DNA from 2 places in the Lysinibacillus sp. JNUCC-52 genome. Region 2 is predicted to be linked to the other one. Evidence: riboswitches for the same ligand, from Rfam matches in the RefSeq annotation. Region 2 holds a riboswitch; the other holds the start of a gene.
The links. A riboswitch is a leader RNA that binds a small molecule or an ion and turns the genes downstream of it on or off. The one in region 2 is predicted to bind thiamine pyrophosphate.
Positions count from the first base shown of each region.

Region 1: linked by a shared signal. The riboswitch ahead of thiC (phosphomethylpyrimidine synthase ThiC) and the one ahead of thiM (hydroxyethylthiazole kinase) in region 2 are both predicted to bind thiamine pyrophosphate.

Region 1 covers NZ_CP065546.1:2,550,294-2,553,986, forward strand. Annotated here, with positions in the region: gene thiC (phosphomethylpyrimidine synthase ThiC) at 1-1,775, opposite strand, end outside; TPP riboswitch at 1,924-2,038, opposite strand; gene JNUCC52_RS12635 (AEC family transporter) at 2,086-3,015, opposite strand; gene JNUCC52_RS12640 (methyl-accepting chemotaxis protein) at 3,271-3,693, opposite strand, start outside.
Region 2 covers NZ_CP065546.1:3,936,365-3,940,057, forward strand. Annotated here, with positions in the region: gene thiE (thiamine phosphate synthase) at 1-431, opposite strand, end outside; gene thiD (bifunctional hydroxymethylpyrimidine kinase/phosphomethylpyrimidine kinase) at 421-1,245, opposite strand; gene thiM (hydroxyethylthiazole kinase) at 1,245-2,000, opposite strand; TPP riboswitch at 2,089-2,187, opposite strand; gene mbcS (acyl-CoA synthetase MbcS) at 2,382-3,693, shown strand, end outside.

The DNA of each region.
Region 1 (3,693 bases), 1.4 Mb from region 2:
TGATATAGTCTGCTCCCAGCGTCTTGAAATTCTTTTGCCTTTTCCTGCATCCCTTGATGAATAGCTTCTGTCGTATTTAAATCTTTTTCTTTCGCATAGTTACGAATATCTTGAGAAATTCGCATACTGCAAAACTTAGGACCACACATTGAGCAAAAGTGTGCCGTTTTCGCTCCTTCTGCTGGTAATGTTTCATCATGATATTCTACAGCTCGCTCTGGATCTAACGATAAATTAAACTGATCGCGCCAACGAAACTCAAAGCGAGCCTTTGAAAGAGCGTCATCTCGCTGCTGGGCACCAGGATGTCCTTTAGCCAAGTCCGCAGCATGTGCGGCAATTTTATATGTGATTACACCTACACGGACATCTTCTCGATTTGGTAACCCTAAATGTTCCTTCGGTGTTACATAGCACAGCATGGCTGTTCCAAACCAGCCAATCATTGCCGCACCAATTGCTGACGTAATGTGATCATAGCCAGGCGCAATATCTGTTGTGAGAGGACCCAATGTATAAAACGGTGCTTCTTTACAAACTTCCAATTGCTTGTCCATATTTTCCTTAATAAGATGCATTGGCACATGCCCAGGTCCCTCTACCATCACTTGTACATCGTGCTTCCACGCAATTTGCGTTAACTCCCCTAGCGTTTCAAGCTCTGCGAACTGCGCCTCGTCATTGGCATCTGCAATTGAGCCAGGTCGTAAACCATCCCCTAATGAAAAGGCTACATCATATGTTTTCATAATGTCACAAATCTCTTCAAAATGAGTATATAAGAAGTTTTCTTGATGATGGAATAGACACCACTGTGCCATAATTGAGCCTCCCCGCGATACAATGCCCGTTACACGATTAGCTGTAAGCGGTACATAGCGCAGCAACACACCTGCGTGAATCGTGAAGTAATCAACCCCTTGTTCAGCCTGCTCGATTAGCGTGTCCCGATACACCTCCCACGTTAAATCCTCGGCAACGCCATTTACCTTTTCAAGCGCCTGATAAATGGGTACTGTTCCAACAGGCACAGCGGCATTCCGAATAATCCATTCACGAGTTGTATGAATGTGCTTACCAGTAGATAAATCCATAATATTATCAGCACCCCATCGTGTTGCCCATGTCATTTTTTCAACTTCCTCAGCGATGGATGAGGTTACTGCTGAATTCCCAATATTAGCGTTAATTTTTACATGGAAGTTACGACCGATAATCATCGGTTCTGCCTCTGGATGATTGATATTAGATGGCATGATAGCACGGCCCGCAGCAATTTCCGCACGAACAAATTCAGGTTTTAAATTTTCACGAATCGCCACAAATTCCATTTCTGGAGTAATAATTCCTTGTCTTGCATAATGCAGTTGAGTCACATTGCGGCCTTTTTTCGCACGTAAAGGTTTGTGAGAAAGGTTCGGAAAAACATTTTCCTTTATGCGCGGGTCATCAGCATTGCGGAAACCATTATCCTCAGGCTTAATGGTACGTCCCTCGTATTCCTCTACATCGCCCCGTTCTTTAATCCACGCACTACGCAAAGCTGGCAAACCTTTTGTTATATCCACTTTGTAAGTAGGATCTGTATAAGGGCCACTCGTATCATATACCCTTACTGGTGCATTCTCCTCTTCACCAAAGCTCCCTGTTGTGGGGCTTAGCTTAATTTCACGCATTGGCACTAAAATATCTGATCGTGTTCCTTCTACATATACTTTTTTACTCCCGTCAAAGCTTGTCATAATGTTCATGTTTTTTTCGCTAACTGTTGTCATTTACTATTCCGCTCCCTTTTTCGTAAATTATGAAAAGGACCGAATCTAGCCCACTCCAACAAGTAGCATTACAAACAAAAAGCCGAATCCAAAAAATATTGGATCCGGCTGTACATGTAAGGTTACATTTATCGCAAAGTATAAGGAGTGCGAAGTTCATTAACTTTCCCACGCTGGTATGAGCCAGATCAGGTCCAAAGGGTCAAGAAACCTCAATGTGTTTCCCTCTCAGCCCGACTCATCGGACTCCCCTAGTTAAGCTATTCAGTTTGATGCTAGTGTAACAGATATTCCTAATAGATGGAAGTCATTAAGTAAAAAGCATTTCTGCCAAATAAATTACAATTGTTACTGTAATACAGCTAACAATCGTCGAAAAAAGCACTGTTTGTGCAGCGGTTTCTGACCCTAAATCATATTCAAGCGCTAAACTCGAGCTATTACGCGACGTTGGGAATGCACTTGCAATAAAGAGCGATTGGGCCACAACACCCTCTAAGCCGAGAACAAAAATTATAAGTAATGCAACGGCAGGTCCTACTACTAAACGTGTAAAACAGCTGACAAACACAGTTTTATTGAACATTGATTTAATTTCAAGCTGAGATAGCTGTGCACCAAGCGTAATAAGAGCAACAGCGATAAATCCATCAGCAACGTGGTCAATTGGAATACGAATAAATTGGGGAATGCCAATATTAAAGAAATTCATTGCTACACCTATAATGAGCGCATGAATAATCGGCATTTTTAGAAAGTCCTTCACAATGGCCATGCCTGACTTTGTTGAAGAAATTAAATTATATAAACCATATGTATAGGTCGTTACATTTTGAAAAATAACGAGAATAACTTGAATTGCCACCCCAATTGGTTGTGTCACAAAAATCATTTGTGCCACTGGAATACCATAGTTGCCAGAGTTAATAAGGACAACACTATTTTTAAATACAGCTGCCTCGGTTTTCTTTAAGCCTAGTCCCTTCGCTATAAAATGACCAAGCAACATCTGACTCCCAATAAAAAGCACAATAAATAGCGCCACTTCACCTAGCACCGATAGTTCCACACTTGTTTCATATAAATTTACAAACACAGCTGCTGGCATAAAACAATATGTAATAAGCTGAGATAGTGCTTTTAAGTTAAATTGAAATTTCTTTTGTAAAAACGCACCAAGTACAAGCAACACCAAAATAGGTGCAACAATTTTAAAGAAAATCATACCGAGATACATCATGTGAGGCGACCCCCTTTCATCTTTCTATAGTAAAACTGTTCGCAAACTAGGTCAATGCCACTCTCGGCTCAAGCTGTTGCTATAAAAAGAGGCTGTCCTTAGAAAAGGACAGCCTCAATCTCAACTTATCTACAAAGGATATTAAAGAAGTTTTATCGGCGATTTCCCACAGGGTATCGGCGATTCAGCAAAGGTCATCGGCGATTTCCATGATTTTATCGGCGATTCCTACTACCTACTACAATTTAAAAATCATTAAGCAAGTTTAAATCGGTTCACGACTTCTTGTAGTTCTTTAGAGATTTGGTTCATATTATTAATAGATTCTGCAACCTTTTGCATTTCTGCCTGTTGATCCACAGCAGATGCACTTACTTGCTCTGCAGAAGCCGCAGTTTCCTCTGAAACGGCAGAAATACTTTGAATTGCTGTAATTGCCTGATCTTTTTGCTCTAGCATTTGTGAAAGGTTTGATAATAACTCATTAATTGACGTTGCAATAGAATGAGAAAGCTCATTATTATCTTTAAAAGCTAGCTCTGTATTTTGCACTGATTCATTTTGAGCTTGCATTAAATCTGCATTTGAAGCGATAACAGACACTGTTTGATTTGCGTCTTCTAGAATGCTAGTTACAGTTTTCTTAATAATCTCTGTTTCGTTTTTAGACTGTTCCGC
Region 2 (3,693 bases):
TTTGCATCGCTTTTGGACGTCGTTGCATAAATAGGACCAATCCCTACATAATCCGCTCCATATGTTAAAGCAATTTGTAATTCAGTGGCTGTATGAACCGAAACACCAAGAATCATTTGTCCAATTTTTTGTCGCACTAGTGAGATGGGATGGTCGTCTTGACCAATGTGAAGGCCATCTGCCTTAAGCTTTAGAGCAAGGTCGATATCATCATTCACAATAAAGGGAACGTTGTATTTTCTGCATAGGTTTTGACATTGACGTGCAAATTGTTCATAGTGCTCATTCGTCAATGCTTGTTGTCCTTTTTCACGAAACTGAAACATCGTAATGCCTGCTTGCAATGCGGATTCAAGTATTTCTAAAGGTTGTCTATTTTTTACGTTCGCTGTGCCCATTATAAAATAAAGCTGTAAATCACTACGTTTCATGAATGGTTACCTCACAAGTATCGAGAAATTTTTTGTAAGCAAAATGATTTGTCGGCCCATTGCCATTGCCAATCAATAAATCATGGCTAATGGCTAGCTGAATAAACTTTTTCGCTTCAATAATCGCTTGTTTTAAAGGCATTTTCTGACCGATAAAAGCGGTTAATGCAGCAGAAAATGTACATCCCGTTCCATGTGTATTTTTCGTTGCGATTCGAGTAGATTGCATAGAAAATGTTTTACCATCATTGAAGAATACATAATCTGTTGCAAAGTTATCATCCTGTAGATGACCACCTTTAATAATGACACATTGAACACCTAGCTTTAATAATGACTGTGCAGCTTGTTGGATGTCTGATAAATTGTGTATTTTGCTTGCTGTAAGCGTCTCCGCTTCAGGGATGTTAGGTGTGACGATTGTAGCAAGCGGTAATAGAGCGTTTTTTAACGCCTCAACTGCTTCTTGCTGTAATAAGTTTTCGCCACCTTTGGCGATCATTACAGGATCAACGATAAGTGGAATATTTAAATTAGACATAGCTCCTGCAATAGTATGAATTATATCTGAGGAGAAAAGCATGCCTGTTTTTATTGCACTAATTGAAAAATCCTCAAGCAGTGAATGAAATTGTTTATTTACAAAAGCTTGATCAATTGGAAGCACCCCGCTCACACCTAAAGTATTTTGTGCTGTTAAAGCGGTAATAACGGATGTCCCGAATACATTTAATTCTTGGAAAGTTTTTAAATCAGCTTGAATACCAGCTCCACCACCGCTATCTGAGCCAGCTATTGTCGTCACAATATGCATTATTTTTCACCGTCCTTCGATAAACGGTGAAGCTCATTTAAGACGGACACTGCGAAATCACCATTATATGGCGCACAAGAAGCGGCATGTTCAGCAACTTTTTTATAGCTCGTTAATGTATGGCACAACTGAGTAAATGGCTCATTACCTGCCATATAAGCTGCACAGCAAATAGCACTTAACAAACAACCCGTCCCTGTAACTTCTGTCATGCGAGCGTTTCCACCAATAATCCATTTAGAATGCTCACCATCAGTAATAAAATCTTTTTCACCAGTTACAATGACAATGCACTTATATTTTTTAGAAATCTCTTGTGCTTTATCTTCAACAGATATGGAGCCGCTGCCACTATCCACACCTTTTTGTTGCCAATGAACATTAGCAATCGTGGCAAGTTCACCGATATTGCAACGAATAACAGCAAAGTGAACCGCTTCTAATAATTGCTGTACCGTTTGTTTTCGTAAAGTTGTTGCCCCAACACCAACAGGGTCCAAAATCACAGGTATACCTAGCGCGTTTGCTTTTTTGCCAGCAAGGAACATCGATTGTTTTGTACGGGTAGTAAGCGTGCCAATATTAATTAATAAGGCTGATGCAATCGATACCATTTCTTCAACTTCGGTTGATTCATCGGCCATGACAGGTGAAGCACCAATTGCTAATAAGCCATTTGCTTGGAAATTGGCAACTACATAATTGGTAATACAGTGAATCAATGGCTGTCTTTTACGAATAGTTTGAAAAATCATCGTAGTCCTCCTTTTTTGGATGGACGTAAGCATGCAAAAAAGCTCTTTTTCGTGCGAAGTGTACACGTAAAAAGAGCTTATCATCAGTAATAAGATGTGTGTTGCTCCCTACGTCAGTATTAACTAACAGGTTCAAAGGGTCAGGTTTTACCTTCTCAACTCGTTATGAGTCCCCCTGCAATCATGAATTTTTTAGTTGTCCAAAATGTAACATACCTATTCTCAGTATTCAATAGCATTTTATCATTATCTGGAAAGCAGTGACTGATGCCATATAATAAACCATGATAATTGTCATGACTTTGTGAAAATAAGGTCCATCCATTGAAAATCATAAAAAATGAGTTTTATAATAAACCTAGCAATAAGGAGGCAGTTATTATGAAAAGACAGGATTTAATCGCACCAGAATGGTATAACATTGTTGAGGAGATTGAGAAGTATGCTCAGGACCCTTCTAAAAAAGCATTAATTGTTTATAACAATCATGAAGAAATTCAACATATTACATATGCAAATTTACTTGAAAAAGCAAATCAGGCGGCCCATGTATTTACTTCGCAAGGACTAACAAAAGGTGATGTGCTTTTAGTAATGGTTCCAAGATCTGTTGAGGCATATATCGTATACATAGCAGCATTGAAAGCGGGCTTAACGATTATTCCAAGCTCAGAAATGTTGCGCACAAAGGATATTGAATACCGCATTACACATGCAAATGCCAAAGGAATAATTGCTTACGAGCCATATATTGAGCAATTTGATGAAGTAAATAATCTAAAGGGTATTTTGCAATATGTAATTGGTCATGCGCATGCCCCATGGCAACCGTTGCTTGAAAAAATGGAGGAGCATCCTACAAACTATACGAATCCTACACCAACAAAAAGTACAGACACTGCTTTTTTAGCCTATACAAGTGGAACAACGGGCAATCCTAAAGCAGCTGTTCATACGCATAGCTGGGGTTATGCTCATTTACGGACAACAGCACCAAATTGGTTAGGTGTACAAGAAAATGATATAGTATGGGCTACTGCGGCACCTGGATGGCAAAAATGGATTTGGAGTCCGTTCCTTGCAACTTTAGGCAGTGGTGCAACAGCCTTTGTCTATAAAGGCAAATTCGATGCATCAACTTATTTGTCGTTGCTTGAAAAATTTAAAGTAAATGTATTATGTTGTACACCGACAGAGTATCGATTTATGGCAGCACTCAATAATTTACAGGATTATAATTTAAGCGAAATCCGCCAAGCAGTATCAGCGGGAGAACCATTGAATAGTGAAGTTGTAAAAGTGTTCTTAGAAACATTTGATATCCAGGTTCGAGATGGCTACGGACAAACTGAAAATACATTACTTGTAGGGACAATGGTTGGCATGGAAGCGCGCGTCGGGTCAATGGGGAAACCGACACCAGGAAATACAGTAGAAATAATCGACGACCTTGGAAATCCTGTGTCTGAAGGTGTAGTTGGGGATATTGCCGTGCATCGTGAAACACCTGCACTCTTTAAAAAATATTTCCAAGATCCCGAACGCACGAGCCTACAATTCCGCGGAGAATGGTATATAACTGGAGACCGTGCATATAAAGATACCGATGGCTATTTTTGGTTTGAGGGCCGTGGAGATGATGTCATTATTTCTTCAGGCTATACAATAGGTCCATTTGAAGTAGAAGATGCAT